DNA from 3 places in the Colwellia sp. BRX8-4 genome. Region 3 is predicted to be linked to each of the others. Evidence: predicted binding sites of a transcription regulator. Region 3 holds the regulator's gene; each other region holds the start of a gene.
The links. Region 3 encodes FNR, which switches genes on or off when oxygen is low (the NO sensors DNR and NnrR bind a similar motif). Its sites were predicted from a motif close to TTGATCTAGATCAA; they were not measured.
Positions count from the first base shown of each region.

Region 1: a site for FNR is predicted at 9,029-9,042, ahead of hemN (oxygen-independent coproporphyrinogen III oxidase). Genes of this name have one in related genera too.
Region 2: a site for FNR is predicted at 6,867-6,880, ahead of H4J56_RS15520 (nitrous oxide reductase family maturation protein NosD). Genes of this name have one in related genera too.

Region 1 covers NZ_JACGVS010000011.1:112,068-122,971, reverse strand. Annotated here, with positions in the region: gene H4J56_RS11200 (ATP-binding protein) at 1-280, shown strand, start outside; gene H4J56_RS11195 (glutathione peroxidase) at 436-1,164, shown strand; gene H4J56_RS11190 (methyl-accepting chemotaxis protein) at 1,261-3,141, opposite strand; gene H4J56_RS11185 (VF530 family DNA-binding protein) at 3,304-3,558, shown strand; gene purU (formyltetrahydrofolate deformylase) at 3,671-4,531, shown strand; gene H4J56_RS11175 (M61 family metallopeptidase) at 4,656-6,473, shown strand; gene H4J56_RS11170 (VOC family protein) at 6,600-7,124, shown strand; gene yihI (Der GTPase-activating protein YihI) at 7,898-8,485, shown strand; gene H4J56_RS11160 (DUF2489 domain-containing protein) at 8,495-8,986, shown strand; gene hemN (oxygen-independent coproporphyrinogen III oxidase) at 9,155-10,525, shown strand; gene H4J56_RS11150 (DUF1285 domain-containing protein) at 10,575-10,904, opposite strand, start outside.
Region 2 covers NZ_JACGVS010000020.1:37,576-48,479, reverse strand. Annotated here, with positions in the region: gene H4J56_RS15560 (trimeric intracellular cation channel family protein) at 1-363, shown strand, start outside; gene H4J56_RS15555 (sensor domain-containing diguanylate cyclase) at 502-1,488, shown strand; gene H4J56_RS15550 (ribonuclease E inhibitor RraB) at 1,506-1,829, opposite strand; gene H4J56_RS15545 (hypothetical protein) at 1,897-2,382, opposite strand; gene H4J56_RS15540 (DUF4136 domain-containing protein) at 2,375-2,914, opposite strand; gene H4J56_RS15535 (nitrous oxide reductase accessory protein NosL) at 3,099-3,620, opposite strand; gene H4J56_RS15530 (ABC transporter permease) at 3,620-4,438, opposite strand; gene H4J56_RS15525 (ABC transporter ATP-binding protein) at 4,438-5,394, opposite strand; gene H4J56_RS15520 (nitrous oxide reductase family maturation protein NosD) at 5,407-6,774, opposite strand; gene nosZ (TAT-dependent nitrous-oxide reductase) at 6,930-8,819, opposite strand; gene nosR (transcriptional regulator NosR) at 8,891-10,904, opposite strand, start outside.
Region 3 covers NZ_JACGVS010000009.1:26,094-36,997, reverse strand. Annotated here, with positions in the region: gene H4J56_RS09345 (ABC transporter ATP-binding protein/permease) at 1-825, shown strand, start outside; gene H4J56_RS09340 (DUF1415 domain-containing protein) at 818-1,381, shown strand; gene H4J56_RS09335 (hypothetical protein) at 1,465-2,253, shown strand; gene H4J56_RS09330 (glucosaminidase domain-containing protein) at 2,311-3,159, shown strand; gene ttcA (tRNA 2-thiocytidine(32) synthetase TtcA) at 3,269-4,231, opposite strand; gene uspE (universal stress protein UspE) at 4,342-5,268, opposite strand; gene fnr (fumarate/nitrate reduction transcriptional regulator Fnr) at 5,418-6,137, opposite strand; gene H4J56_RS09310 (sulfite exporter TauE/SafE family protein) at 6,176-6,853, opposite strand; gene ccoS (cbb3-type cytochrome oxidase assembly protein CcoS) at 6,859-7,071, opposite strand; gene H4J56_RS09300 (heavy metal translocating P-type ATPase) at 7,101-9,509, opposite strand; gene H4J56_RS09295 (FixH family protein) at 9,599-10,093, opposite strand; gene ccoP (cytochrome-c oxidase, cbb3-type subunit III) at 10,257-10,904, opposite strand, start outside.

The DNA.
Region 1 (10,904 bases), on a different contig from region 3:
TAAAAATGTTGGTCGACTTTTTATCGCTTCATGGCAAAAAGAAAAAAAGCAGTGGCTAAGCGCCACCGAGAATTTTGATCATAAATATATACAAGCACTTGCTCACAAGCTAAAAGGCAGTACACGGTATTTTTCCCACCCTGAAATAGCTAAAACGCTCAATGAGGTTAGCCAGCAAGCCAGGGCTGAAAATAGTAAAGATATAAAAGCATCTGCTAGCCACCTTTATTTACAACTAGATATAATGACCGAAGAAATTAAACGTTGGCTATTGTCATAAGTCATGTGATTCTTTCATCATCAATCTAGATTGATTTTTTTATTATTAATCGCTTTAATCAATCATTGTGAATTGTTTTTATCACTTTATTAAATCAAGTTATTCACCCATACTAGTGCCACTTAATCGATTCAAATCAATCAAAGCGAGTGACTATGTTTACCAATAAAGAAACACAGCAAGTTCCAAACACTACTTTCCCTATTATTACTGCCGATGGTTGGGCAAGTCGAAACAGTGATGAAATTTTTGCTAATAAAACCGTCATTGTATTTTCATTACCGGGCGCATTTACACCGACTTGTTCATCTTCACATTTACCAAGATACAATGAACTAGCGAAAAAATTTAACGCTAATGGTGTTGATGAAATTGTTTGTATTTCTGTTAACGATACCTTTGTAATGAATGCTTGGGCACAAGACAAAGACGCAGCCAACATTAGTTTCATTCCTGATGGCAATGGTGACTTTACTCAAGCGATGGGTTTATTAGTTGATAAAAAAGAAATTGGTTTTGGTAAGCGTAGCTGGCGCTATTCAATGCTAGTAAAAAATGGCGTTATAGAAAAAATGTTCATTGAACCTGATTTACCTGGCGACCCATTTGAAGTATCTGACGCCGATACCATGCTCAATTACATTAATCCTGAAGCTGTACAGTCTCAAGAAATTACAATTTTTAGTAAGCCGGATTGTCCATTTTGTAAAAAGGCTAAAGCATTATTAACAAGCCAAGGTTTAAAGTTTGAAGAATTGATCGTTGGTAGCGACGTAAATACTTCAATGTTCCGTGCTATTACTAACTCAGATACCGTACCACAAGTATTTATTGATGGTAAAAACATTGGTGGTAGTGAAGATTTAGCCGCTTACTTTGGTTAAACTTTATTATTAGCCAGCACTCAACACTTATTGTTGGCGATACAATAAAAAAAGCTAGATAACTCACGTTATCTAGCTTTTTTTTACACTTGCTCGTTAGACTTTAAACTTACCCACTATATCATTTAAGCCGGTGAATTCTTGTTGTAAACTGTCACAAGCTTGCTGCGTTTGCTGTAAATTTTGTACGCCTTGCTGATTTAAATCCATCAAATTTAATATATCTTCATCAATTGATCTGATCACATTAACTTGTTGTTGAGTAGCTTCAGTTACTGCATGATTTTCATTATCAACCTGTTGTAGCATATGAATAATTAATTGCATTTTTTCGTCGGCTACTTTGGCTTTTTGTACACTACTAGTACTATTTTTTTGACTTTCGTCCATAGAAATAACCACCGCGTCGGTGCCTGTTTCTAAGTTATCAATCATGGTTTCGATTTCAAGTGCCGCTTCTTGAGTGCGTTGTGCTAACTGTCTAACTTCATCAGCTACCACAGCAAAACCTCGACCCTGCTCCCCTGCTCTTGCCGCTTCAATAGCGGCATTTAACGCGAGTAAATTAGTTTGTGAACTAACCCCTTTAATAACATCTAAAATGCTGACTATATTTTTAGTTTCACTGCTTAATTTTTCGATTTCGCCGCTTGACTGTGTCATTATTTTTGACAAATGTTCAATTGACTGAATATTTTCATTGAGTGCCACCAGCCCTTCATTTGACTGTGCTTGCATGCCTGATGTTAAGTTAGAAGCCGTTAGTGCGTTAGTCGAAATTTCTTGTGAAGAGTTATTTAACTCGGTTACCGCTGTCGATACACTTTCACCACGATTAAGCTGTTGATCGGCCATATCAATACCGACTTGTGAACTTTGTCGAACTTGGCCAATCTGCTGTTGTAAATTTGCCGCTGACTCTTTAACTCGTCGCATCGAATGATGCATAGTTTCTATAAAATCATTAAAGTTTTCTGATAGTTCACCAAACTCATCGTGGCTCTCAACCGATAAACGTTGGGTTAAATCACCGTCGCCACGAGAAATACCTTTTATGGCAAGGTTTAAGGTATGAATAGGTTTCATTAAATAGCTAAACAATAAATGCATAAGAATAATCGTTGCAAGTAAGCTAGCTATAACCACAATAATGGCAATGTTTCTCGAGTTCACCATGGGTTGGTAAGCTTTTTCGCTGTCAAGTACGACACCTACATACCAATTAACCGAGTCAATGCCTTTAATGGGGATAAATGAAACTATGGTGTTATTATTAATCTCATTTAAGTCACTCGAAAATGGTGGTGTTTGACCTAATAATTCACTCACATCTTTATCGACATATTTCACATCAGGATGACTGAGAATCTTCCCTTTTGAAGTCATTAAATAGGCATAGCCTAAATCAAGAAAATCAATTTCATTCAGAATCGATGAAATCTCATCTAGAAAAATATCACCTCCAGCTGCACCAACAAATTGTCCATTTTTCAAAATAGGCGCTACAGCAGTCAATACTTTTTGATCCGTCGTGGCATCTATATAAGTTTCAGTAAAAGAAGACTTACGTCCTTCTTTTGCAAGTAAATACCAAGGGCGCTGACGAATATCAAAACCTTCTGGGAGTTGTATCGTTAAATCATCAAGAATAAATTCGCCGGTACTGGCTAGTCCAACAAAGGTATTTTTCATCTTCCCGGCTTTTACTGCTTGCTGAACCGCATGAAAAATTTCTTCATGACTATTAATGTCAGTAATATTAAGCGCCACTGCATCGATTATTTGTAGACGATTCGTTAACCAGTTAGCAATATTTCCAGAAACCGAACGGCCTATTTCATCGATGGCATTGTTAAGATTTTTTTGGGTGTGATCTTTTAAGAATATATAATTAATTGATGTAGATACCGACAAGGCTATTAGTAATAATACCGTAGTCACCATAATAATTTTATGGGAAAATTTTAATTTAATCACTGATGATCTCTCTTACTTTATTAGCTAACTTCATGGCATTACCATAGCACTGGAAATATCTAGATCCAACTTCCCGTTGCATTTAATCTTTTGAAAGCAACTTCAAAATTAATCTGATAAAATAACGCTATATTTTTATTGATAGTATCGCTAATTACTCTTATGGACAATCAACCTTTCAACCCATTACACGGCATTACCTTAAAAGCACTTGTTACCGAACTTGTTGAATATTTTGGTTACCCTGCGCTTAGTCAACAAATAAAAATTAAATGCTTCACTGAGGATCCTAGTATCAATTCAACCTTAAAATTTTTACGTAAAACACCTTGGGCACGTGAAAAAGTTGAAGCACTTTTTATCAAAAATTATCATAAAGTGCATCAAGCAAATGATGAAAAAAATAGCGGTCAATAATCTCACAAGCTACTCATATTGATAAAAATTTTAGCTTATAGCGCAATAAACTAATTGCTTGATTAAAAACCTGTCACACTGACTCCATATTCATTATTTTTTGGAGTCAGGTATGAAACCCATTAATCACTATATTTTAACTTGGCAATGCCCTGATACTTCAGGAGTATTAGCAAAAGTTTCTCAGAGCCTTTATCAACATGGCGCTTTTATTACTGAAACCTCACAGTACAGCGACCCGTATACCTCTATTTTTTTCTCGCGTATCGCATTTGATGACAGAAACTTAACCGTTTCAATTGCACAATTCCGTCAAGCCATAGCCGAATTAGCCCAACCGCTTGCGATGAACTTTCAATTAAGAGAACGTGATGATTTTCCAAATGTCGTTATCGCGGTATCTAAAGATGACCATTGCTTGGTGTCGTTATTAACTAAAGTTAAAGCCGGTGTTTTACCTATTAATGTTGCTGCTGTGGTTTCAAACCATCTGGACTGCCAAGCTTTAGTTGATTGGCATAAAATTCCTTTTCATCACTTACCTATTTCTTCTTCGACAAAAGCCCAACAAGAAAGTGAACTACAAGCCTTATTAATAAATTACAAAACAGACTTATTAGTGCTTGCGCGTTATATGCAAATTTTGTCTGATGATTTTTGTCAACAATGGCAAGGTCGAGCGATTAATATTCATCATTCTTTTTTACCGAGCTTTAAAGGCGCAAAACCTTACCATCAAGCCCACCAACGTGGTGTGAAAGTGATTGGCGCAACCGCCCACTATATTACTAGTGACTTAGATGAAGGACCTATTATTGTGCAAGAAGTAAAAGCCATTAACCATAGCCTGACGATAGAGCAGATGGTTCATAGTGGTCACGACATTGAAGCAACAGCTTTGTCTCATGCGGTTAGAATGCATGCCGAGCAGCGTGTCTGTTTGAATCAGGGCAAAACAGTTATTTTACTTTAGCGGTTAATTTATAAGGTAAACGTAACGAGTAAAGCACCCAATACGCTGGGTGCTTTACTGTTTTCATTCACTATTTCTGCTACATTAACCCATAACCTTTTGTCTTAATTAGTTGTCTTTTCCGATGATCCACTACCAAATAACGCCTCAAAATCTAAACAGTCATTTATTTTTGGTTACGCTTTCTTTTGCCACACAAGTGGATAAGACTTACCATTTATCGCTACCCGCTTGGTTACCGGGTAGCTATATGATCCGTGACTTCGCAAAAAACATTACGGAAATTAGCGCTTATAACAGCGATCAAAAAGCAGCTCAAAATACTGCGGCAATTGCGCTGAATAAAACCGACAAACAAACTTGGCAATTTACCGCAACAAGTGTCAACACTTCAATATGTTATCAAGTATTCGCTTTTGATTTGTCGGTACGCACCGCTTACTTAGACAGTGAACGTGGCTTTTTTAATGGCAGTTCAACTTTTTTACAAGTGCAAGAATTGCCAGATGAACGCTGTCAGTTAACTATTGCATTACCACAAGAATTAACGACTAAATCGTCGCCACAGTTAAAGAGTTGGCGAGTTGCCACGGGCTTAAGACGCGCTAAAGGCACTGATAAATATCAATTAGGTGATTATATTGCTAAAGACTATCAAGAACTTATCGATTGTCCTGTTGCCATTGGTCACTTCGATGCTTTTGAATTTGTTGTCGAAGGTGTCACCCATCACTTAGTCTTTACTAGCCAACATTTTGGTGATCGGGAGCGCCTAAAACGAGATATAGCTAAGCTTTGCCAGCATCATATTAACTTATTTGGTGAGGTCCCTTTTAAAGAGTACTGGTTCATTACCCATTTGTTAGGCAGCGGTTTTGGTGGGCTTGAACATAAAAACTCGACAATTTTACAAGCCAGTCGCTTTGATTTACCCAACTCTAATAGACCTGATGAAACGTCTGAAAATTATCAAACTTTTCTCAGCTTATGTTCACATGAATACTTTCACGCTTGGAATGTATGCCGCATTAAACCGAAAGAATTTATTCCCTACAACTTACAGCACGAAGTTCACACGAGACAATTGTGGGCCTATGAAGGCATCACGTCTTATTATGATGATTTTTCATTGTTTCGCAGTGGATTGATCAGTTTTGAAGACTATTTACTGCAATTATCTAAGACAGCTACCCGAGTATACCGGGGTAAAGGCGAACTAAAACAAAGTGTCAGCGACTCCAGCTTTGATACTTGGACCAAGTTTTATCAACAAGGACCAGATGGCGTAAATAATATTGTTAGTTATTATACTAAAGGCGCTTTAATTGCACTCTGGCTAGATTTAACGATTAGAGAAAAGTCAGCAGGTGTCTACAGCTTAGACACATTAATGCGTGAATTATGGATACATTTTGGTAGAACAAATATTGGTACCTGTGAGGAAGACTTTATAAACATTGCCAATATTCTCTGTAATGACGATATTACAGTAACTTTTCAAGCCTTACTTAACAATGCTCAACGTATTGAATTAGCCCCGTTACTTAAACAAGTAGGTATTGCCTTTACTGCTCAAAAGTTCAAAAAATTTAATAGCTTAGAGACTACTGACAATAACGCTTATTCTCCTTATATCGGTGCACAATATAGCGCGCTACCTTCAGGCGTGAAGATTACTCAGGTTATTGAAAACTCTCCTGCAGCTGGAGCCGGCTTGGCAGTTAACGATATTTTACTTGCCGTAAATAATATCAAAGTGACTGAAAAATCGTTGCAGCAACTGGCTGATCATTTACCAGAAAATACTGAGCTAACCTGCCACTATTTTCGTGATGATCAGTTAATGACCGGTCACATTGTTTTTATTGATTCACCACTGGCGGCCATCGCTATTACAGAAGTAGACAGAACGCTTAGCAAAAAATGGCGCTGTAAAAATTAACTGTAAATTTTTTGCCACAAAAAAGTAAAACGCTAGTGTAATTAAAAAACCACAAACTAGTAACAAAAGTTACTTTGTGCAAAAATAACCTTATTGCTTTCAAAACTAGAATATTAAGGGTTTAAAATGATCAAAATGAAACGAATTCACCACGTCGCTTATCGTTGTACTGATGCAAAAGTTACTGTTGATTGGTACAAAGAACATTTGAACATGGAGCTAACGGTAGCCATTGCTGAAAATGAGGTACCGTCGACTAAGGCACCAGACCCTTATATGCACATATTTCTAGATGCGGGCATGGGTAATGTTTTAGCCTTTTTTGAAATTCCTAATTCTCCAACCATGGGCCGAGATGAAAACACACCAACATGGGTACAGCACATCGCATTAGAAGTTGAAGATGTTGATGCACTTGTCGCCGCAAAAGAAGAGTTACAAAGTAAAGGTGTTGATGTATTAGGCCCAGTTCATCATGGTGTATTTAAATCAATTTATTTCTTTGACCCGAGTGGTCACCGCTTAGAATTAGCAGCGAATACCGGTACAGTTGAACAAATGAAAGAATTAAAAAGGGTTGCTCCTTTAATGATTGAAGAGTGGGCTGTTACTAAAGTTGCACCAAAACACGCGGCCTGGTTACACGAATAAAACTATTTTGCCCCTCGTTAATGGTCAAACAATATCCAATAAATAAAACTAAGCTATTATTTCTATTTAGCTTAGTTTATTGCGCACATGGTATAACCTAAAAATCACAACAAATTTCTCTCATTAACTGAACGAAATAGGACATTAGTACATAAAACGAAGGATTTCGTATATAAAGCGAGCGTAACAATGTACTCTATTTGTGATTATTTATGTAAGACATTAACCATAGAGAAAACATGTTTTTACCATTCATTAACTTTTAAATAAATCAATAGACTTTAAAAACAATAAGTTAACCTTTTACACTCAATGAATTGTAAATAAATGTATATTTATAACTTGCGACATTTATAAACTAAGGTAAAGTATTGTCCAGCTACTTTGTAGCCAAATAACAAAATGGATTGAATTGCACGGAAAGCCTTAACCTTCTCTTATGAGAGGTTACTTTTAAAGAATACGGATGATTAAGTTAATATCAGGATGATTGTTAATATTTAGGTCAATAGACCGATAAGGACAACCCAATAAAGTGTCAGGATGACCGATAAAAAATGAACCGAGTATTTAACGCAACATAAAAAATAATAATACGTTAAAGCTTATAAACGGAATTGCTAATAGGTTAGGATAACCACTTAAAGTTTGATGAAAACGATGACTTGTTCATCGTTTTTTTATGTCTGAAAATTAATCATGAAAAACACTATCGCTGTTTCCTACAATATAACGTAAAATAGAACCATTGAATTTAAAAACGAAATTATTTTATGTCTCGTACCAAAAAATCTAGAAAACAAGGCAATGGTCCTATCGGCGCAGTAAAAGATGATAAGAAAAAAGCCCTAGTTCCTGTTGATAGAAAACCAAAGAAGAAAACAGGAAAGCAAGCCGGCAACCGACAAAAAGAAGCTTTTGATGCAGGTAAAGAATCTCACTTACCTACAGAAAAGAAAGATCCGCGCATTGGTAGTAAAAAACCAATAGATCTTGGCGGACCGGTAACAGCGGCGGTGCAACCTTTTAAAGCCAAAAACAAAGTAAAAGCAGATAACTCTCCAATTGCTGCTATTCGTGTTGTTGAAGCTGATACCTCATTGCAACAAGAACTCTTCGCTATTGAAGAAGATAGCCGCTTGCAAAGTATCCTTGCCCAGCAAGATGAAGATATTTCGCTAAGTAACGAAGATGTTGATTATTTCAATGAAAAAATGGAACGTCATCAACAGCTACGTGAGATACTCGGCATAGAAGATGAAGATGACGACGACGAATCACCTGAAACGACAAGCAAAGCAAAATCTGGTGATGATCTTTGGGATAAATTTGACAACAGTGACCTGTCAAAATTCGAATAAGGCTTTATCATGTTTTCAACTCCTTGGATTTATATAGTAGTTGGCGGAGTAATTATTATTGCTGCGCTTGCTTTTTATGCGGTGAAATTATTAAACCAGCTAAAAGCGCAAACAGCTAAAATAAAACAGGCAGAGCAAGATAAAAAAATTGCCTTAGCAAAGCACGATAGTAAGATCCTTAGTAGTGTCGTGATTATTGCCCACGCAATGAAAGAAGAGCAATGTGATATCGCTGAGGGTTGTTGGCGATTGAGTGTATTGCTCGATTCTTTAAAGTTGAGCAGTGGTTTATCAGCAGAGTTTCCTGCAGTCTTTGAACTTTATGATAAAATTAAACATATGCCTATTCTTGATGCAAGAAAGAAACTTGCCAAAAATGAGCGTATGAAACTTGATTTTGAACGTATGAAAGCAGAGAGCGATTTATCCGCACAGATAAATATTGACGTTATCTCTTTGCATCAATATGCCCAAGAACGTATGAGTGCGCTAGCAAGTTAATTTTTTACCAAGTTAACTTTTTACTAAGTTAATAACGCTTTGTTGCGCTCGATCAATATTGTTAATGTTTGCATTGTTAAACTGTTGCTTAGCATATACCCGTTACCATTCAATCTATATTTTGATTGATAACGCGTATATAAGTAATGGCTAACTCGGTAACCAACCATGCAAGCAAATCAATTTTTTGACCCTAAATTACTGTCTAAATATAATACCAGTGGACCTAGATATACCTCTTATCCAACGGCATTAGAATTTCATGATGAATTTTCTGAACAAGATTTCATCCAAGCAGTGAAAGATTCACCCAACCGTGAATTGTCCTTGTATGTACATATTCCCTTTTGCCATAGCCTTTGCTACTACTGTGGTTGTAATAAAGTTATTACCCGCCACCGTGACAAGGCCGATACCTACTTAGAGTTTTTAGCGGAAGAAATTAGTTCACGAGCTGAATTTTTTACTGAATACACCGTTAAACAACTCCATTGGGGTGGCGGCACACCCAGCTTTTTAACCCATATCCAAATCACAAAATTAGTCTCTTTATTAAAAGAAAAATTCACTTTTGCTGAACATGTAGAAATGAGTATAGAAATTGATCCGCGTGAAATTGAAATGAACCTTGCCGAACACCTCTTTGATTTAGGTTTTAATCGTCTAAGTATTGGCGTACAAGACATTGACAAAAAAGTACAAGAAACAATTAATCGTGTGCAATCAACCGAATTTATTAGCGACTTTATTGCCCATGCAAAGGCAGTGGGCTTCAAATCAATTAATATCGACTTGATCTATGGTTTGCCTCACCAAACTATAGAAACCTTTACAAAAACGCTTAACAAAGCTCATGAGATGGATGTCGACCGTATTTCATTGTTTAGCTATGCACATATTCCAAACCGATTTGCTGCCCAACGTAAATTACGTGACGAATGGTTACCCAGCGTGCAAGAAAAATTTGCCTTAATGAAACTTGCCATCGAAAAGCTTTGTGGATTTGGCTACGATTTCATTGGTATGGATCACTTTGCTAAACCTAATGACGAACTTTCTATTGCACAAAAAGAGGGTTCCCTGCACCGTAATTTCCAAGGATATACTACAAAGGGTGGTTGTGACTTGTTAGGATTAGGTGTTTCTTCTATTAGTAATATCGGTACTTCTTTCAGTCAAAATATTAAAGAATTGCAAGCCTATTATAAAGCGATAGATACTAGAAAAAATGCACAAGTGAAAGGGGTTAGCTTATCAACAGATGACGTGATCCGTGGCGAAGTTATTCGTGAATTAATGTGTAATTTATATATTGATAAACATCAGATCAGTAAAAAGTACGATATCGATTTTGCAGAATATTTTGCTGAAGATTTACCGCTACTGAAAACTTTTATCAGTGATGGTTTGGTTGAAAATACGGCTGATTTTATTAAAGTAGATCAGAAAGCGCGTTTGTTGATTCGTAATATTTGCATGAGTTTTGATGCTTATATGAAACAACACGTTAACCAACAGCGCTTCTCGCGGGTAATTTAAGCGGAACTCTCACCTTTATAAATAATAAATAACTATAAAGGTGAGAAATTTAATCAATTTTTCCTAAACTAAACTTGTGGTCAGCACTTGAAAAAATTAATTCAACGCCTTTTTCTGTAACCTCTTCTTGTGCTAAATCGGCCCATTGGTAATAAACATTACGGTGAACTTTTGCCAATAAATTACGACGCACTAATACATATAATTCGCCGTTAGCATTCATCGTTAACGGATGAGTTTCATCAAGCACGAACTCGTCATCTACATTGGTACTAACCGTCATTATTGATTTGTTATCATCTTGCCAAGCCCATTGCGTTAATACAAAAGGGGCGTCTTCAACGATAATCTTAACTTTTTCAGCGGGTGTCACTAAAAA
Region 2 (10,904 bases), on a different contig from region 3:
TTTTTACTGATTGCTGATGCATTTGGTTTAGCATTATTTGCTGTTTTAGGAACTGAGAAATCATTAAGTTTAGGCGCTCCTGTATTTGTTGCTGTTGTAATGGGCACCATTACCGGTGTTGCTGGTGGGATGATCCGTGATGTTATATGTAATGTTATTCCAATGATCTTACAAAAAGAAATTTATGCTACTGCTGCGATCTTAGGCGGCTCTTTGTATGCGTTATTTCGATACTTAGCTTGGCCAGAAAATATCGCCATCATTTCTGCAATTCTTGGCGCATTAACGCTGAGACTAGCCGCTATTTATTGGCGAGTTTCACTGCCAGCGTTTCATATTGTTGAAAAAGAAGAAAGTAAATAATGCCAGCTCAGTGTTTTACAGATGTCGATAAGTTGTTTGTTTCTGTTAGATAATTAAGAGATACTAAAGATTAATTTTTAATCACTTTATGATTTCATTAAGCGACTAAGCCATTAATAACACTCATCGAACTATTTTATGACTGATAAAGATAAAATCATCGAAAAACTATCCAACAAAATAGTCATGTTAACTCAAGAAAATGAGCTTATTAAAGATGAACATAAAAAATTAACTGAGTACTTATCTGCGGCTCTAGATAGAACTGGTTTATTTATCTGGGAGCAACACATACCTAGTGGACAGTTAAAAATATTAGATCAAGCGTTTGGTAGCATGTGCGGTTTTGAAACCAATGAAATTGAATCAACAGTATCCTCTTGGAAAAACAACTTACATCCAGATGATAAAGAAAAAGTTATCGCTGCATTTGAAGAGCATTTAGCGGGAATAACACCCTACTTTTATATGACTTACCGCATGAAGCACAAGGACGGAGGTGATGTATGGGTATCGGATCGCGGTAGGGTTATTGAATTTGATGATGATAATAATCCTTTACGTATGACAGGAACACATACTGATATTACCCAAGAAAAACTTTATGAATTAGAGTTAGCTCAATATGCTAATTTAGATCCGCTCACTAATTTACTGAACAGAAAAGCCCTTCAACATAATTTTGAAGTCTACACTAACACCAGTAAATATTGTGGTGGTGCCTTATTTTTTATTGACTTAGACGATTTTAAATCAATAAATGATATTTATGGACATAAAGTGGGCGATAAATTACTGCTGCATGTTACCAGTAACTTTGATGCCTTAGCACCAACAGACGCCTTAATTGCCCGATTCGGAGGTGATGAATTCGCGATTATTTGTAAAACAACCGATAGACTAGCCCTTGAATTATTAGCGCAGTCGATATTAACAATATTAGCTAAACCCACTGAAATTGAAGGGATAAAAATATCAATTAATTTAAGTATCGGTATATGCGTTTTTGAAAAAAATAATGAAAGCTTTGCCAATATCTATGAGAGAGCTGACAAAGCGATGTATTCGGTGAAACGAAAAGGCAAAAACCATTATGCCTTTTGGGACGAAGACAAAGAAAGTTAAACGTCGAGTTCCTCTGTTTAAGCCTCCATTCCCCAGCCATCGTTATAGCCATTATACTTTGCAGCAAGTTGTTCAAGTTGTGCTTCTTGCGCGACAATCGCATCGTAGCAAGGTAGCATTTTTACAGTGCAATCTAAATCCCAAACATTAGGTGTTTCATCAGGATGAATGACTAATTCCATTTCAGGTGCATGTTCTGCTAAATAATCAGCCATTGCTTGGGCTTGTTCTTTTTTTTCGAACAATTGAAAAAACACGACGGGATGAATAATAGACAAATCAATACCAGCATCTTGCATTTCAGCCAAAATTTGGCCTGTTTCATCATTTGGAAAGGTCATAAAAGTTATTATCTGGGTAAAAAGTACTTCATTATAAACCGCTATTTTCTTCAACTCCACAGGAGAGTTAATTATTAATGTTTGAGTAGCTGCATAAATTATTCTGACAACTCAATTGACTCTTTGCGGGGTAGCGAGGACACCTTGCCACTGAACTCGACTCATCTGCTGTTTTCGCTAATAAAGAGGCGCCAATGGTATTAATAGCAAAGGCACATGTTAACTCTCCAAAGGTAATGTTAACTAGCACACATTGTTTTTTTGATGAGCAGGTTAAATTTTCTAGCAATATTTTTTGTTTGACCGAGACAAAGGTTTTACTTGTTAATGTATTCGTCTTGGCAGCAACGTTAACAAGAGAGGTTTCAATAACCGTGTTAAGCTTGTGTTTATTTCTTTTTTCTTTGCTTTTTTGAGCAGCCCTTTCCTGATCAAGCTGATGTTTTAAGTGCGTTGTTGCTATTTCATGTTCTTTTAATAAATACCCCAAGCCTAATAAAATAGTAATAAAAATCACTACGGCTATCAGTGTTATCGTTAACCATTTAAGCATTGTTAGCTTTACTTGCATCACGAGAATGAGGATATTTATCTATCATCGCATCAATAGCCCGGTAAATTTTCAATTGAGCCTCTCTACTATTATCGGTTTTAGCATTAATTTTCAAAGGGTAAACACTTCGCCAAACTGAACGTTTTTTTTCAGGGTCAAGTACATCAATAATTAAACTTCCCGGTTTAGTTTGCCACTGTTTTTTGTCCGCTTGCGCTTCACCGCCACGCAAACAAAGAGAACAATAAAGCACCCCTTTATTGTAGGTTAATAATTCCTTAGTGTTTTCATTAACAAGGTGATAAGTAATCACAATATCAGCATCATCTAGCGTATTATAAATAAAACCATTCTTATCTAATACTTGCTCTATGGCTAATTCAATACTGTTACGCGTGGTATAACTAATATTTTGAAACTGGCCAAAGTCAGAGTTACGCTTATAAAAAGCGTAGCTGCTTACCTTTGAAAAATTAAAGTTAGTTTGATATTTTGAAATGGCCGGTTGGTATAATGTACAACCTGAGAGCATTAGTGCTGAAAAGCATAGCAAGGTTATTAAAAAAATAAGCTGAAAAGATATTGGCTGGCTATTTTTAATCAAGAATAAAAGGCATAGATAATGAAAAGGATAACTTTAGCCTACCCTGCTGAAAAAAAATTACAACTATTTGCGCAAGTAATAAAATAACAGCAGAGCGTTTTGTGTAAATAGCTTACATCAACACAGATAAATCAACTTGGGTAAAATTAATGACCTTACCACCAAATTCAGCTGCAAAGGTTTGCGCATCTTTTTGTTTACTAAAACTTGCCAGCGTTTTACCCATCGCACCTGTTTTAATTGAGCCAGCAACAAACCATGCGTTGCGGGCATCAATAAAGTATTGGTCATTTGGTGTTTTCCACGGTGATTTACTCATATCGTGTACTAATATGGTGGTAACATTTCGCTTATTCTCAGGGTCTAAGTAAAAGCTAAACATATCGCGAGTCGAGCAAAACTTTTTCACACTATCGCCTTCCGCTTTAGTAAGACCCTTTCTAAATAATTCCCCTTTAGGACCACTAAAGTTTGAAATTAACATCCCACACAAATGACATTCATCGGCCGTTTCTATCGCCACGGCTTCATGTAACGATTGGGCGACCTCGTCATTTTTAGAACACGCAGACAGCAGTGCTGCCAACAATAGGGTTATCAATAAAAGGGGTAAGCTAGGCTTTAAAATATTCATTAGAGTGTTTTTTTCCTAAAAATAAAAATGGCAATAATGATAGGTACCATGACCCATGCCAGTAAAATGCTAAATAATTGCCCTTGTGACAGACTCGATTTTATTGCAATCGCTAAAGCGCCATTAACGTCACCACTATCAAGGCCGGCAAGATTTACTAATCTAAATATATCGGCTGGATTTAGCATCATTAATTGGGTAAGTCCCTGCTGGCTAATACCTTGTTCCACACCGACCAATAACGCCAGCAACGCTAAATCAAAAACTAACGCAAAGAAAAACCAAGTGATTAAAGCAAAACCCGCTGCTTTTGATTTTTCACTTACCGATAAACTGATCAAATAAGCGATGGCAGTAAAACTTAAACCTAATAAAACAGCACTCCCAATAAAGGTAGCAAAAACATTAAAAACGGCACTGTCGTTTAGTTGATAATATAAGATTAGCGCCGACGAGCCAAAGCCCAAAAGGGTTGCAAGTGCAATAATACCGCCTTGTCCTAAAAACTTACCTAATAACAGTTGGCTTTTACTTAAGGGATAAGTCAACAATAATAACAAGGTGCCGCTTTCTTGTTCACCCACAAAACTGTCGTAACTGAGCAGTAATGCAATGAGTGGAATAAGAAATACCGCTAAACTGGCCAGACTCGCTATCGTTGTTGATAAAGAGGTTACGCCTACTGTCCCTGACGCTGCAGCACCAAAATAGGTCAAACCAATAGACAAAATAGCAAAAATAACAGTAATTGACACTAGCCAACGGTTACGTAAACCATCATGAAATTCTTTGTTGGCAACGGCTAATATTTGTTTCATTAGCGGGGCTCCTTAACGGTATTTTTATTATCGACATGGTCAGCTAAATGGCGTGATAAATAAAATTGATAAACTTGCTCTAAATTGGCCGAATCAACTCTGACATCTTTAATCGCTTGATAACTCAGTAACTGACGCAAGGTCGCTAATTTATCTTGCTCAGGTACCGTCAGTAAGTCACCATGATTTTTATCTACTAAAAATTTAGCCAATTTAGGATCGCCTTGAAGCGAACCATTTAAACCTTCAACTTTGATGGTGACGGGCAAGGCGGCGGCTTGGCGTAACTCTTCTAAAGAGCCCATAGCAAGCACTTTGCCGGAAGATAATATCATCGCTCGGTCAATATGTTGTTCAACACCAGGTAAAACGTGTGAACATAAAATAACACTGGTTCCTTGGCTTTTTAGATCATCAACCGTTTTATAAAAATCAGCGGTTGCCATAGGATCTAAGCCAACAGTGGGTTCATCAAGCAACAACAGAGCTGGATTGCCGATAAAAGCCTGTGCTAACCCTAAACGTTGCCTCATTCCTTTTGAATACGTTTTAACTTGCCGCTTCATGGCATGAGCAACCCCAACTTGCTCGAGTAAAGCCATTGCATGTTTTTTGTCAAAGCCCTTAAGTTTAGCAAAATAACTAAGCACTTCTAAACCGGTTAATTGCTCATAAAAACTAACATTCTCAGGTAAATAACCAATTTTAGCGCGCATGTGCCAAGCTTCTTTAGAATCTGGTGCCATCCCCATCACTTTAACATTGCCATGACTTGGCGCAATAACGCCAAGAATAAGCTTCATCATGGTGGTTTTACCCGCACCATTATGACCAAAAAGCCCTAAGACTTCTCCCTGTGAAAGTTGCATATCAACAGAGTCTAGTGCTGTTAATTTGGGATATTTTTTACCCACGTTAGTTAGTTTAACCAGAGGTGTTTTGTCTGTAGTGTTCATCAATTTATATCCTTAATGCTCTGCACGTTGCACAACAGCAGATTGATTATCTGCCGTGTCAGTTTTTAGTGCCTCGGCATTAATCTTTTGTACCCTTGAGAGATTTTCATCAGTATTTCGGTGATGTGGTGAGGACATCAACGGAAAACTGTCTTTCACACCGGGTGGTTTTAGTACTGGAAATTGACGTTGCACCCATCGCAGAATAATAATCGCGGGGCTGTCCATTAGCATTTTCATTTCTGGGTATTGCCAAACTAATTTGTCGATACCATCGTTTGGTTCAAACATAACATCGCCAATGTTATCGTTATTCATATCCCAGCCGAGGTAATTACTCCAGTAATTACCTTTACTCGCTAAGCTCCACTCTTGCTTTTTATTGGAAACGTACTTAACTTGTGTCGGGTTATTAATAAAACTGTTACCGTAAATTTTAATATTTTCTGAACCAGCCGTTAAATGAATGCCTATTTCAGCGCCTTCGACAAGATTGTTTTTTAAAGTGTTATAACCTGAATTATAAACAAAGAGCCCTTTACCATCACGGCCTAATACTTTATTTTCAGGCTTTGTCCAAACACGTTTAACAATATTATTGCTGATAGTTGACTGTGTTATATAATTAAATAAAAAGCCATAATCTTCACTGTCTATCGTTGTATTCCCGCTGATAATTAATCGCCTAGAGCTCATTAGCGCATAGCCAGCTCGCGTGTTATAAGCAAAATTATTAATTACCGAATTGTCGTATGAATACATATAATGAATGCCATATCGTAAGTCGTGCAGAGTATTATTTTCTAAAATATTCTCTTGACTAGAAATAATATAAAGCCCATCACGGGTGTTAAATATTTCATTGCCTCGGACTTCAGCATGTTTCACGATAGAAAGCTGAATACCGTTACCTCTATCGGCTGAGCGTAAGCTCAAATTACCTTCAACAGTATTATTAAGGACTTTTATGTGTTCGCTTTTTTGTAACCAAATACCAAAGCCATCACCTTTAAGCTTGTTGTTTTTAATCACTATATGGCTGGATTTTTTTTCAGAATAAATAGCAGAATGTTGCTCAGTAAGGTTACTTCCCCAATTAACTATGGTGAGATTTTTTATGGTGATGTTAGAGTTTTTCAGTAGCAAAGCATGACCATCACCTTGCGCATCAATAATCACTTTGCCTAAGTCATCACGCTGGGCTGAAAGTGTAATCGAATGTTCAATAATGAAGTTGCCTAAATAACGACCGGGAGTAAGAATAACAACATCACCATCAACGGCTTTATCAAGCTGTTGTTGTAAATTATCTTGTGGCGTCAGCTTAATATTTTCAGCGCAAAGCGGCTTAATAAAAAGACAAAACACACTAATAAATATAAACACTGATTTGCATTTTACCAAGAGACAACCACCAAAAATCAATAATATTTGTAAGTAAAAAAAGCATATCACCTTTTAATGATATGCCCTTGATCTGGATTAACTTCGTTAAACGTAAAGTCTATTAAAACTAAAATGTACTTAACTTAGTACTAAGCTTCAACCAACATACGACCGCGCATTTCCATGTGTAATGCATGACAGAACCAATTACAGTAATACCAATAAACACCGGGTTTATTTGCCATAAAAGTAATAGAAGCCGTTGCTTGTGGACCAATTTCCATTTGAGCGCCGTGATCAGTCATACAAAAACCGTGGGTTACATCTTCTACTTGGTCGAGGTTAGTGACGATAACAGTCACTTCATCACCTAACTTCACTTTAAATTCAGTCATACCGTAAGTTGGCGCGATTGAGGTCATGTAAACGCGTACTTTTTTACCATCACGAATAATTTTGTTTTCAGAGTACACATCTACGCCATCACGTTTTGCTATAGCAATTGTTTCTGCAAACATTGGATCCGTACGAGGCCACAATTTTAATGGTTTCATTTTAGTGCGGTGTACCATCATACAATCATGTGGTTCAGCAAATGCAGGTCCATCGTGAACAATTTTCATTTCGTCACCTGAAATGTCAATTAATTGATCGTTTTCTGGACGTAAAGGACCAACAGGTAAAAATCTGTCTTTAGAAAACTTACATAAAGAGACTAACCATTTACCATCAGCATCACGTGTTTCTCCCATTGTTGTATGGTTGTGACCGGGTTGATAATGAACATCTAGTTTTTGACGAATATAGTTCACTTTCTTACCATTGTGGGCATCAATAGCATCTTGAACATTCCACTTAGCAATTTGGCTATCAAGAAATAATGTTGTGTACGCATTACCTTTGTTATCAAATGCGGTATGAAGTGGGCCTAAACCTAATTCTGGTTCCGCAATAATCGTATCACGTGGTTTAATTTCATCAGCGAATAATGCATCTAATTTTTTAATTGAGATGATTGAAACGGTCGGTGATAATTTACCGTTAGCGATGAAATACTCACCATTAGGTGACGTGTTCAAACCATGTGGTGATTTAGGAACCGGAATATAACGCGTTAATTGAGAGCCTTTACGACCATCTAAAACAGGTACATTGTTGCCATTATAAGTTTTGAATTTACCTGCCTTAACTGCAGCTTCACAACGCGCTAGACTAAATACAACAACATGATCGCGTTCAGATGTGATCATTTCACCCAAGCTCATCCCCATTTCTGAGTTGTAACATGTAGATGCAAAATATTTTCCATCATAATCAGCGTCGGTGTTATCTAAGTTACCATCAACGATGACTTGGAATGCCATTTCCATCGTTTCCGCATCAATCACGTTATATATTGAACGATAAGTACTTACATCTTCTAAAGAGGCTTTACCATCATTGACAATTGGCACCTCAAACTCGCCATTACATACTATGTATTTTGTATAGGGTACTTTTTGTACACGTAAACCGTGAATTGCTTGTGTATTAGGAACGGTAAGCATTTTATCCGTTTTCATCACATCACATCGAATGCGTGCTACACGTGTATTTGATTTATCGTTAATGAAAACATATTTACCGTTATAACGACCGTCAGTCATACTCATATGAGGGTGATGCGTATCGCCAACCATAATATTGGCACTATCGCCTTTAATACGTTTAGACTCGTTTGTTAAGCCCCAACCAGTCGCACTATCAATGTTAAAGACAGGAATACGCATTAACTCACGCATTGATGGAATACCCATAATACGTACTTCACCAGATTGACCACCTGACCAAAAACCATAATACTCATCTAAATCACCAGGATGAACAAACGGATCACTGCCGGCATCTTTAGCACGAGCTTGTGCCATTGATGAAAACATAGCTGCCGTCATTGGAGCAGCAACAACACCAGCACCTAATATCGCTGTTTTACCAAAAAACTTACGTCTACCTTCGTTCTCTAACTCTACGTTATTAGAGCTTTTATCGTCATTACTCATTACTTTTCTCCATTATGGTTAATTTTTTTAATATTGATTCCAACACTTGCTTGTATACTTTTATTTACTTGCTAACCGACATTTACTGCTTCTATTTCTGTTTCTTTATACTTTGCTTTTTTGCGTGCTAATTTTTTCAATGGTGGACATTTCTCATCGTTAAAGTAAGTGACTTGGCAGTCGAGACAATAGTGACACTCGCGCATATTGATCACGCCATTAGGGTCTATCGCTTGAATTTCACACTCTTTAGCACAGGTTTTACAAGGCTGACCACATTCAGGGCGACGACGTAACCAGCTAAATAAACGAATACTATTACTGGTTGATAATGCCGCGCCTAATGGGCACAAATAACGACAAAAGAATTTGCGATTAAAGATATTGATAATCAAGAGTACTGATGCATATAAAACAAATGGCCATTCTCGATCAAACTTTAATAAGAACGTTGTTTTAAAAGGTTCAACTTCAGCGAAATGTTCAGCCAGTGATAATGATTCCATCGACAAACCAAAAAGTGCTAATAGAATCAGATATTTAATGGCCCATAATCTTTCATGCACGGCCCAAGGTAATTCAAATTGTGGTATTTTTATGTAGCGAGCAAAGATATTCATCAACTCTTGTAAAGCGCCAAATGGGCACAACCAGCCACAATAAACCGCCCGGCCCCATAAAATCATGGTAACGGCTGCCGCTCCCCATAAAATAAATATAATCGGGTCGAGTAAGAATAAATCCCACGAAAAATCAGACATTAAGGCTTGTAAGAAAGTAAATACATTGACCACAGACAACTGGCCACCCCATGACCAACCAATAAAGACGACAGTAATAATCAAAAACAAATGACGGAAGTTGTGCATAAAAGTTGGGTGGCGTACCAATATATCTTGAAAAAACAAACTCATGACAACGATAGCAAGTAAAATAATCAAGATAATGACTTCAGCTTCTTTCTCTTGCCAAACTTCTTGAATCAAGGTTAACTCTGGCTCAGGATAAATAAGAGCTGGACGGTCAACATACTTATCTAATGTGTGATAATCGCCTTTGAAAGAGGTAAATAAGCTATCGACTGCGCCTAATTGGCGGCGAACAAGTAACTCCACCTGCCAATCAACACCGGGGTTAAACTGGTGCTCGGCACGGACAATAAATAATGACATTTCTTTAAACCTAGGTGCGCCAGCAATATAAAGATCAGTAACACGGTTATGATCTAAATCACGAAAGGCAAAGGCTTCGTTATTTTGTAGTATTTGAATACGATCAAAAATACCGCCACGCACATAACCCGACCCTTTATAAGAATAGCCATTTCCCAGCATAATAATGGCATGTTCACCCTCTTTAAGGCTTGCCATTAACCATTGATATTCACTATCGCCTAATAAGTTACGACCCACCGTTGGGATATCAGCCTGAGCAAAGTAAATTTCAGCAAACAGCTGTTGTTTCTGCTCTGCACTTGCTTCATCAACATGCTCAACTCTAGTCCCCGCAAACGCTTCATCAACTATTTTTCTATTTAAGGCTAATTTTCGAATGGAGCCGTCACCAAGGAGTCCTTGCCAATCAAGCTTTTGATAGACATCTGGGTATATTCTGGACATAGGTTGAATAATGTCTTGGCTAGCTTTAATAATACCTAAAGAACGAGCGACTTTTGTTGCCGCTTTAGTAATTGCTACATTCATCACCATGACAGTAACAGTTGCACCAGAAAGCCCATCGATATGAATAACGCCTTCCTTGTTATTCCCACCGACCTTTAATCTGTCACTGACGTTTAAACCATTATATTGATCAGCAAATTCATACAGTTTACTTTCAGGGATGCCAGCAAGAATAATAGGTTCATGATGCTCTAGAACTTTAGCTCCCAAATAAACACCTGCTGGGCTAATGGCGACTAACATATTGACTGGCTCACCAGAATAAGCTGGCATTTTAGCTAAGTCGTTTGTTTCAAAAGCATAGCCAATAATGTCTTTGTCTTTATATATGGTCCAAATTAACGGTTCACCTTGCTTATCTGATATTGATGTTGCTTCTGGGAATATTTCATGGATAAGTGGA
Region 3 (10,904 bases):
AAAGGTTCTTTAGCAAATATTGAGCAAATGTTTACCTTGTTGCAAAAAGTACCTAAGGTTGTAGATGCACAAGATGCCAAAGAATTAGCGATAAGCCATGGTGCTATTAAATTTGATAACGTTAGCTTCTTTTATGATGAGCAAAGACCCATTTTAAAAAATGTTTCATTCGAGGTTAAAGCGGGTCAAAAAGTCGCTGTTGTTGGCGAGAGTGGCTCAGGAAAATCGACCTTAGTGAAACTACTTTTTCGTTTTTATGACTGCCAACAAGGCTGTATTAAAATTGACGGCGAAGCAGTTACTGATATTACGCAACATTCCTTGAGAAAGAATATTGGCATCGTGCCACAAGATACGGTGTTATTTAATGAAAGTTTATTTGAAAATGTTAAATATGGCAATGTAAACGCGAGTAATGCACAAGTTGAAGAAGCTGCAAGATTATCGCATTTAAGTCACTTTATTACCTCGTTACCAAAAGGTTTTGATACCGTCGTTGGCGAGCGTGGTTTAAAGCTTTCTGGTGGCGAAAAGCAACGGGTTGCCATCGCCCGAACCATTTTGAAAAATCCTGCTATTTTGGTCTTTGATGAAGCAACGTCGTCACTTGATAGTCACTCAGAGCAAGCTATTTTAAAAGCAATCAAAGAGGTGGCTAAAGATCACACTAGCTTAGTGATAGCTCATCGATTATCAACTATTATTGATGCCGATAATATTATTGTCCTGCACAAAGGGGAAATAATCGAGCAGGGCGATCATCAAACGCTACTCACTAAAAAGGGTCATTACGCAACGATGTGGCAACTGCAACAAAATGCCTGATAAACAAATGTATGCCGTTGAAATTTCACAAACTAAGCAGTGGCTAGAAGAAATAATTATTGGTTTGAATTTTTGCCCTTTTGCAAAAAAAGAGTTTGTTAATAACACGATACATTATCAACTTTGCCCAGCAAAAAAGGTTGAATCGGCTTTAGCAGAATTAGCCATAGAATTTGAAAGACTCGTCGCTGACCCCAGCATAGAAACGACTTTATTGATTTTTAATGAAGGCTTTAAAGGTTTTGAAAGCTACCTTGATTTACTCGATGAGGCTAATGAATTGTTGTTCACCTTAGGTTATGAAGGTGTCTTTCAGCTCGCCAGTTTTCATCCTGATTATTATTTTGAAGGTGAGCCATTTAACGCAGCCTCTAATTATACTAACCGTTCGCCATTACCCACGCTTCATTTAATTCGAGAAGCGAGTATGGAAAAGGTATTATCTGTGTATAAAAATCCACAGAAAATACCTGATAATAATATTGCCTTAGCCCAAGAGAAAGGTGCTCATTACTTTCAAAATATATTAAAACGTATTGCTAAATTACACCGATAATTCAGGTGAAAATTTATGCTATTTTCCAATATCAAATCAACTTGCTATAATGTTGAAAAATTTACACAAAGGTAGTCATTTTCGTGGATGAAAAAAAAGTAGTACAAATTGGTGGTAGCATAGAAAAGTCTTTGCAGGGTGAATATACTATTGACGTTTCTTCGGTATTAAAAGAGGCGTGGCAATTAACACTTCGCTCGCGAATCGCTATTAATTTAGGATTACTTTTTACGCTTATTTTGGGGATTGTTGTTTCATTTTTGATCAGTAATACCATGGGTGGTATTGAACAAGTGATTAAAGACCCACAATCAACAACATTATTAAATATTGTTGTCACTATGGTTATCTATCCTTTTTTAGTTGGTGTCGAGATGATGGGCGTTTTTCATGCCGTTGGTTTAAAAACCAATAGTAAATTAATTTTTGCTTTCTTAAAACGAGGCAGTTGGGTTGCTGTTTGTGCGCTGTTAACGTCAGTATTAATAACTTTAGGTATGAGTTTATTTGTTTTTCCAGGTATTTATTTAGCGGTCGCCTTGTCATTAGTACTGCCGCTTGTAGTAGATAAAAAATTATCACCGATAAAAGCTATCACCTTGAGTTTACAAGTTACACGTTTTCAGTGGTTTAAGTTACTCGCTATTTATAGCTTACTCTTTTTAACTTTATTTTTATCTTTAATCCCCTTAGCCATTCTTGCTAAAACACAATTTTCAGTGATTGGTGTTATGCTTTTCTTAGTCGCATTAACATTTATAGCGCCGCTATTTTATAATGTTAAAGGCATTTTATATCGAGAGATTTTTGGCATGCAGTTACAAGCGACGGATGTACCCGCTCAGCAAACGAGTGATACATTTTCAGCGTAAAGCTCTGTGCAAAACCTTATTGTTAACAAAAAGGCTACTATGATCATTCAATATTTGATGAGAACTGTGTTAATAAGTGTATTTTTTCTTGCGCTTATTGCGCCCTTCACTTTTTTAGCGCCAACTTTTGAACTTCCCACGCCGGAAGTAACAAACGTTGTTATCGTTCCTGTGGTCAAGGCGAAAGTAAAAGTGGTTGAGCAACCGCTTCATAACGTTAAGATCCCAAACTTTGCTTCTATAAGCGATGTTAAAACGAAAAAACGTCAGTTTTTCCGTTATATTTATCCAGCAATAGCGCAAGAGAATAGCAATATTCTTATGTTAAGGGCAGAAGTCTCCTTGATGATAGAAACACTTTTCCTCGAGGAAAATCTTTTAGCAGATCAACAAGCTTTGCTTGAGCGATTAATTAAGAAATATAAAGTTAATCAAAAACACTCGCCGCTACAGCAACTTAATGAATTATTGTTGCGTATTGATATTGTGCCTGTTGAACTAGTATTAGTGCAGGCAGCCAATGAATCAGCTTGGGGCACTTCTCGTTTTGCTCGAGTTGGTTTAAACTTTTTTGGTATGTGGTGCTATAAAAAGGGTTGTGGCATGGTGCCAAGAGGAAGAGATGACGGTGCTAAACATGAAGTAGCGGCATTTAATAGTTTAGAGCATGCGGTACAGCGTTATTTACACAATATTAATACAAATCATGCTTATGGTGTTTTTCGTTCAATTAGAGGGCAGTTACGCGCTCAAGAACAACCACTATCGCCACAAATCTTAGCAACAGGATTACTGCGTTATTCTATTAGAGGCACTGATTATGTCTTAGAAATAACAGAAATGATCCGCCATAATAAAGTGTATTTTGATAAAATATTGTCGAAGCCAAAACCTAAGGTTATTTAGGCTCGGCTTATTGTATTACGCGTCAGTTAATGATGGCGAGCGATAACATTCATTCTTTTAACTGGTGTTGTTATCGCGCTTAGATACTTGGTATTAATTAAGGTAGATTCTACTTTATTTCTATAATATTCAAACTGTTACTTAATGAAAGTTTGGCTTTTGAATTGTCTTCAATATTGACGTTGTTTGTTAATTGAGCGGCAATAATAGGTTCATCATCAAAAGCGATATCGCCACCATTGATAATGCCTGAATCAGCGTTAATCCCTTTAAAATCAAAAAGTTCACTGTCACACAAATGTGATGGAACCACATTGCGAATGGCAGTAAACATAGATTCAATTCGTCCTGGATGATTAACATTCCAGTCCTGTAACATTTTCTTAATGTTTTGACGTTGTAAATTAGGTTGAGAGCCACATAAATTACAAGGAATAATTGGGAACGCTTTTAGTTGTGCATATTGGATGAGTTCTGCTTCTTTACAAAAAGCTAACGGTCTAATGACGACATGCTCACCATTATCAGAGACCAATTTTGCTGGCATTGATTTTAATTTACCGCCATAAAACATATTTAGCATCAGTGTTTCAACCATGTCATCACGATGATGGCCTAGTGCAATTTTAGTTGCGCCTATTTCTGCCGCGACCTTGTATAAAATAGCTCTGCGTAAACGAGAGCATAAACTGCAGGTGGTCTTCCCCTCAGGTATTTTATCTTTAACAATAGAGTAGGTATCTTCTTGCGCAATTTTATATTCAACACCTAAAGCTTCTAAGTATTCGGGAAGGATATGCTCAGGAAAACCGGGTTGTTTTTGATCAAGATTAACGGCTACAATATCAAAATGAATGGGCGCTGATTCTTTTAACAACATTAAAATAGCCAGAAGGGCGTAACTGTCCTTGCCACCCGATAAGCACACCATTATTTTATCGCCATCTTCTATCATATTATATTGCGCGATAGCTTGGCCAACATGTCGTCTTAAGCGCTTCTCAAGTTTACTCAGCTGTATTTTTTGGCTGGGTGTTAAAGATGTTATTGGTGTCGCTGATTGAGCGCTCATAGTGTTTCCTAGAGATATTTGAAATAAAAAGTATGAATTTTACCGCGCGTAGTATAGCAAAAAGCCAAGGAAATCCTCGGCTTTTTAATGGATATTTACATATTTCAATATTAAGCTAATGGCGAGAGGTAACCATCAGGTTTTATCGCTAAGACATCACAGTTAAGGCGGTCAATGACATGCTCTGCAGTATTACCAATAAGTGCCGCTGAAATCCCCGTTCGACCAATAGTACCTAACACAACTAATTCAGCATCAACGTGCTTAGAAATGCTTTGAATAACATCTTCAGGTAAACCTTCTTTAACATGGGTATTTTTAAGCGGAATATTAAAGCTATTAGCATGGTCTTTCATCGCACTTTTGTGATGATTAAACATAGTGTCGTTATATTCAGAGGCGTTAAACTCTGGAATTTCAATGGCAATATTTACTGGCGTACCTGGATAAGAATTCACTAAATGGACATTGGCTTTAATCAGTGAAGAAAACACTATTGATTCTTGGGTTAACTTATTATTAAGCGCTTTGTGCTCATCATCATCGCTACCGATATTGAGTGCGGTAAGTAAATTACCATTGCTTGGCCAGCTATGGTCTTTAACCAGTAATACTGGGCAGGGACATTTCCTTAAGATATGCCAATCTGTTGGCGTAAAAATAACCGACTTTAGCTTGTCATGTTGATGGGTGCCTTTGATGACAATATCGAAGTTTTCAGCCAGTACTTTTTTTATGATCTTTTCAAATGGGCGATTATGCCAAATAATACAGGTATCTATGGTTATGTCTTGGTGATCAGTTTCTGAAATCTTTTCTTCTAACCATAGTTTACGATCATTAATAACCGATTGACGCATTGCTTCTCGCTCATCGCCAGAAAGCATGGTGGTCATTTCATAAGATAAATCATAAATGGTTAAAAATGCAGTGATCTGTCCGCCACTATGTCGTGCTAATTCAATCGCACGTTTCAACGCTTTTTGATTTTCAGTGGTTGGATCAATAACGGCTAATATTTTTTTATACTTATCCATAATATTTACTCCCTAGTTATTAAATAATATTAATAATAGACCATAATTAATAGATATTATTTGCTTTAAATCATAATATTTCAATAAAAAAAATGCTTAACATCTTTAATGTTAAGCATTTATCTATAATTATTTAAAAAAGCGATAAACTACAGTGAAGCACACTCGTTAAGTTTATCCATATTAAGTATTGTGATGAGTTTTCCATCAACTGTGATTAATTCATTTTTTTGAAAACGATTTAATAATCTACTGATGGTTTCAACCGTTAAACCAATATAATTACCAATGTCACTTCGCGTCATCGTTAGGCGAAAATCTGTTAGTGACATACCCCGTGCATGATAGCGACTGGCTAAGGTTGAAATAAAAGTTGCTAAGCGTTGTTCAGCATTTTTGCGGTTAAGTAGCGTTAACATTTCTTGATCTGAGCGGATTTCGGAACTCATCATGCGAAGAATTTGTTTTTTCAACTTAGGCATCGTATTCGATAATGAATCTAAAGTATTGTAAGGTATCTCACAGACCATAGATGTTTCTAAGGCTTTTGCAAAACTAGGATGCTCTGACTCAGCAATAGCATCAAAACCTAATAAATCACCCGCTAAATGAAAACCGGTAATTTGTTCTTCACCTTGTTCATTAACCGTAAATGTTTTGAATGTTCCAGAGCGAATAGCGTATAAAGCTTGCATTTTGTCGCCATCTTGGAAAATTTGTTCGCCTTTATGAATAGGGCGTTTACGGTCAATAATGCTGTCTAGTGTATCGAGTTCTTTATCATTTAAAGAGAAAGGTAAACACAGCTCGCTGATACTACAGTTTTGACAATGAATATGTTGAGATGTAGAACATGGCTTTTTATACATATTAACCTAAATGAGTTATCCCTAATTTATCGATCATATTAAAACAATTGCTTATATGCAAACATTAAACTGTATATTCCGTATGAAATTATCATTAGCGCCATTATTTTCTTGAATTTCGTGTTTGTTACCAACGACTTTATACCAAAAGAGCCAAGTGAAAGACTTAACAAGGCTGGTAAAGTACCTAAACCAAAACTGGTCATAATTAGGGCGCCACTGAGGGCACTTCCACTGGCTAAGGACCAAGTTAATGTTGAGTAGACTAAACCACAAGGTAACCATCCCCAGACTGCTCCTAATGCTAGCGCTTGTTTAGCATTATTAATGGGAATAAACCTTTTACTTAACGGGGATAGATAGCGCCAAAGGAACTTACCCATTTTTTCAACTTTTGATAGCCACATTAACCATTGGCCTAAATACAAGCCTAATAAAATTAAAAATACCGCTGCAAATAACCTTAAAAAACCTAATGGAACGCCAATATTCTTTATTGCAATAGAACTACTAAATCCAACGATTGCCCCAATTAAGCTATAAGAAAAAATTCGGCCAACATTATATGCACCGACCAGCTTAAATTTATCGCTGCCTTTTTGTTGCGGTGATATAGCAGATGTTAACATCGTTGTTATACCACCGCACATACCGATACAATGTCCCGAACCTAACAAGCCGATGATGAATGCCGATAAATAATCTATACTCAACATGGCTGTTATTTACTACCCGTATCATTTTTAGCTGTATTTTCGCTATGGGTTTCAGTGGACTTTTTGGTGGTAGTGTTTTCATCTTCATCAAACAAGATACTCATACCTTGTTTCTCTAAATCATCAAATTGTTCAGTTTTTACTGCCCAAAAAAATAAATAAATGGCGATAGAGGTTAGGATTATCGCTATGGGGATCAAAATATAAATAATGCTCATGGTCTTTATGCTCTATTATAAGTTTGCGTTTACTTTTTTAATAAACGTAACGAGTTAGTGATAACCAATATCGAACTTGCAGACATACCTATAACCGCCATATAGGGAGTAATGTAGCCTGAGACGGCAAGGGGCAATACGATAGCATTATAACCGAATGCCCAAAAATAATTTTGCCAAATAATGCGACGAGTTTTATTGGCGACCTGTCTTAATGTTGTTATCGACTTTAAACGATTATTGAGTAAGATAACATCGGCACCACTTTTAGCTATATCGGTGCCACTCCCCATAGCAATCGAGACATGGGCTGCGCCGAATACTGGCGTATCATTGACACCATCGCCGACCATAGCAACGGTTGAGTTTTTAGGCTGATTTTTTATTATCGCCATCTTATTAGCCGCAGTCAAAGTACTATGTATCTCGTCTAAATGTAGCAATGCCTGAACTTTTTTACAGCCAGCAGGGTTATCACCCGATAGCATGATGGTATAAATATTACTTTTCTTTAAGTCATCTAACAGCGTTTGGGCATCATTGCGAATTTCATCACTTAAGTAAAAAGCAGCGACTAATTGGTTGTCTGCTACTAATAGGCAAGAAGCCGTCGCAAATTCTGCCAACATACTTGATTCGCTAAGCAACCAATTAGGTTTACCGATTTGAAAGTATTGACCGTTCACTTTCCCTTGAATACCAGCACCAGATTTAATTTCAACGGCTTGAGTATGGTAGGAGTAATCACGAAATGCTTTAAACGGTTTGGCTAAAGGGTGCTCAGAATAAGACTCGAGCGCTGCTGCTATAGCTAAAACCTGCTGCTTGCTATAGTTAAGCTTTTTATTATTAAAGCGCTTTATTTCATTAATAGAAAAATCACCAGAAGTTAAGGTACCTGTTTTATCAAAAGCAATAGTGGTTAATTTTGGTAATGTTTCCATAACATGTGCAGATTTGATCATGATACCTTCACGGTTTAAGCGTGTGGTCGCACAGGTTAACGCTGTGGGGGTTGCCAGTGACAATGCGCAAGGGCAGGTAGCAACGAGTACCGATAAGGTGATCCAAAAAGCTTCTTCAGGTAAATGCTGTTGCCAATAAAATGCAGTACCTATAGCGGTTAGTAAAATAACCGCAACAAAGTATTGAGCGATTTTATCTGATAATTTTGCTAATTTGGGTTTATGCGCCTGAGATGATTCACTTAATCTGATCAGTTGGCTTAAAAAAGAATGTTCACTGGCTTGTTTAACTTCAACGTTGATATTACCGTCACCATTTATAGTGCCTGCAAAGACAGTATCGCCTATTGATTTATTTAAGGGTAACTGCTCACCCGACAACATCGCTTCGTTCAGTTGGCTGCTGCCTGTAATTATTGTGCCATCAGCGGGAACCACTTCGCCTGGTTTTATGAGTACAATATCGAGAGGACGAAGTTTTTTTGCTGGTAGTATGACTTCTTTTTCTGTTCCTTTATCATCAATGAGTTTTGTCGCTATCATCGGCATTAACTTAAGCAAGTTAGCCGAGACTTCCGCGGCGCGACTTCTTGCTCTAAATTCTAAAAATTTACCAATAAGTAGTAAAAAAGTGAACATCGATACTGATTCAAAATAGACTTCACCTTGCTGAGTGATTGTTGCCCAAGCACTGGCCGAAAATGCCAGTGAAATCGCTATAGCAACAGGAACATCCATAGATAAACGCTTCACTTTTAAAGCATTAATAGCTCCCTTGTAGAAGGGTAATGCGCCATAGGTGACAATAGGTAAGGTCAAAAATAAGCTCGCATAGCGTAAATAGATTAAGTTGTACTCATCCATGCCAGAAAAGGCGCCAAAGTATAAGCCAAAAGCGATCATCATGACTTGCATCATTAAAATACCAGAGATACCTAGGCGTTTAATATAATTATTACTTTGAGTTTTGTTAAGTTTTTCGGCGGTACTAGCTTTAAAAGGGAGGGCTTGGTAACCAATATTTCTGATATGATTAATCAGCTCACTAAGTTGTACTTCACTATTATTCCATCGAACAGTTGCACGTTGTGTCGTGGCATTTACATTAATTTTAATTAAGCCGTTTATCTTGATAAGTTGCATTTCGATAAGCCACGCACATGCCGCGCAGCTTATACCGTCAATCGTTAAAATTGCTTCGTTATATTCATCATTTTTATAAGTAAATTCACTTTGTAGGCTGTCATCATCAAGTAACTTATTACGTTGTAACTGCTCAGGAACTAGAGGCTCACCTTTTAGTGCGGGAGCTGTTCTAAAACGATAATATTCACCTAAACCGTTATCAATAATCGCTTGAGCAACACTTTGACATCCAATACAGCACATCGGCTGCATGGTATTCTCAATTTTTATTGATAAATCTAACCCATTAGGAACAATTTCACTGCAGTGATAACAAAGTGTTTTCATATGTTGAGGCCAAGCAAATAATTGGTTTTTATAGAGGTGTTGCTTAGGTGAGGTTAATCAACACCTAAGCTAATAGAGACTATTGGCGCTTAGTTAGCTTCTCTAACATTAGGAATAATATCGATAAATTCACTTTGAGGTAAGAAAATAGTATTTTGAATTTTCCAGTGATTCTCAAAAGGCGTTATGGTTAAGCGCCATTTTCCCTTTACTGGTTCATCAAAGACATGCCTAAAATAGCCATTACCGTCAGGCGTGAGTGCTAAATAGAAATCTCTATCAGCAAGAGTCGGGTGATAAAAATTAAGATTTAACACCGGGAATACTTTATCAATACCGGTAGGTTTGATAATTAATTCGTTATCTTGCAGTTTTAATGCAAAGCGCATCCCTAATTTTTGGGCAAGCTTTACTTTAGAGACTTCTAGGTTAATTGCTTTACCTTTTTTATAGTAATCACCAACGACTAATGGATCGGGATTATGGTTAGCAATAAAGTAAGTCGAAATACCAGCAACAACCGCGGTAGCGGGGAGAATAAAAACGAACCAAGCCCAAGGCTCTTTATACCAAGATGTTTTCATATTAAAAATTCAGTCGGTGAAAGTGCGCGTATTATACGACTTTTTTCTATTGGGAACTATTAAAAAACCAACAATTTACTCACTATTCTTGGCTTGGAAGATATAAAAAAACCTTGCGGTAATAATACCGCAAGGCTGATATATTGAGACTAATTAAACGCAGTTATTTTTGCGATAAACTATACACATATGCACTAACAAGATGTATTTTTTGTTCACCTAAAATATCTTTCCATGCGGGCATTACACCAGCTCGACCATTTTTAATAGATGACTCAACGGCACGTGGAGAGCCGCCATACAACCAGATGTTGTCAGTTAAGTTCGGCGCTCCTAAAGGAATACCCATAGCTAAACTACCTTTACCGTCAGCACCATGGCAACTTGCGCACAGAGCGAACTTTTCTTTACCGGCAGCAGCACTGGCAACGTCAACTTCACGACCACTTAAACTCAGTACATAGGCGGCAACATCTTTAACGCCTTGATCACCTAATGCTGAGCCCCAAGCGATCATACCGTTAGCATTACGACCATATAGAAGTGTATGCTTAATCGATTGTGGGTCTCCGCCGTATAACCAGTCTTTATCGGTTAGGTTAGGGAAACCGGTAGTACCACTTGCATTTGAACCATGACACTGAGAACAATTTTGTAAATATAGGCGTTGACCTACTTTTAACGCTTCTTCATCAGTGGCTAAGTCTTCAATGGTGCGTGCAGCATAGGCATCAAAAATTGGACCATATTTTAAATCGGCGGCTTCAATTTCACGGTCATACTGTACTAAATAACCATTTTCTTTTGCGGC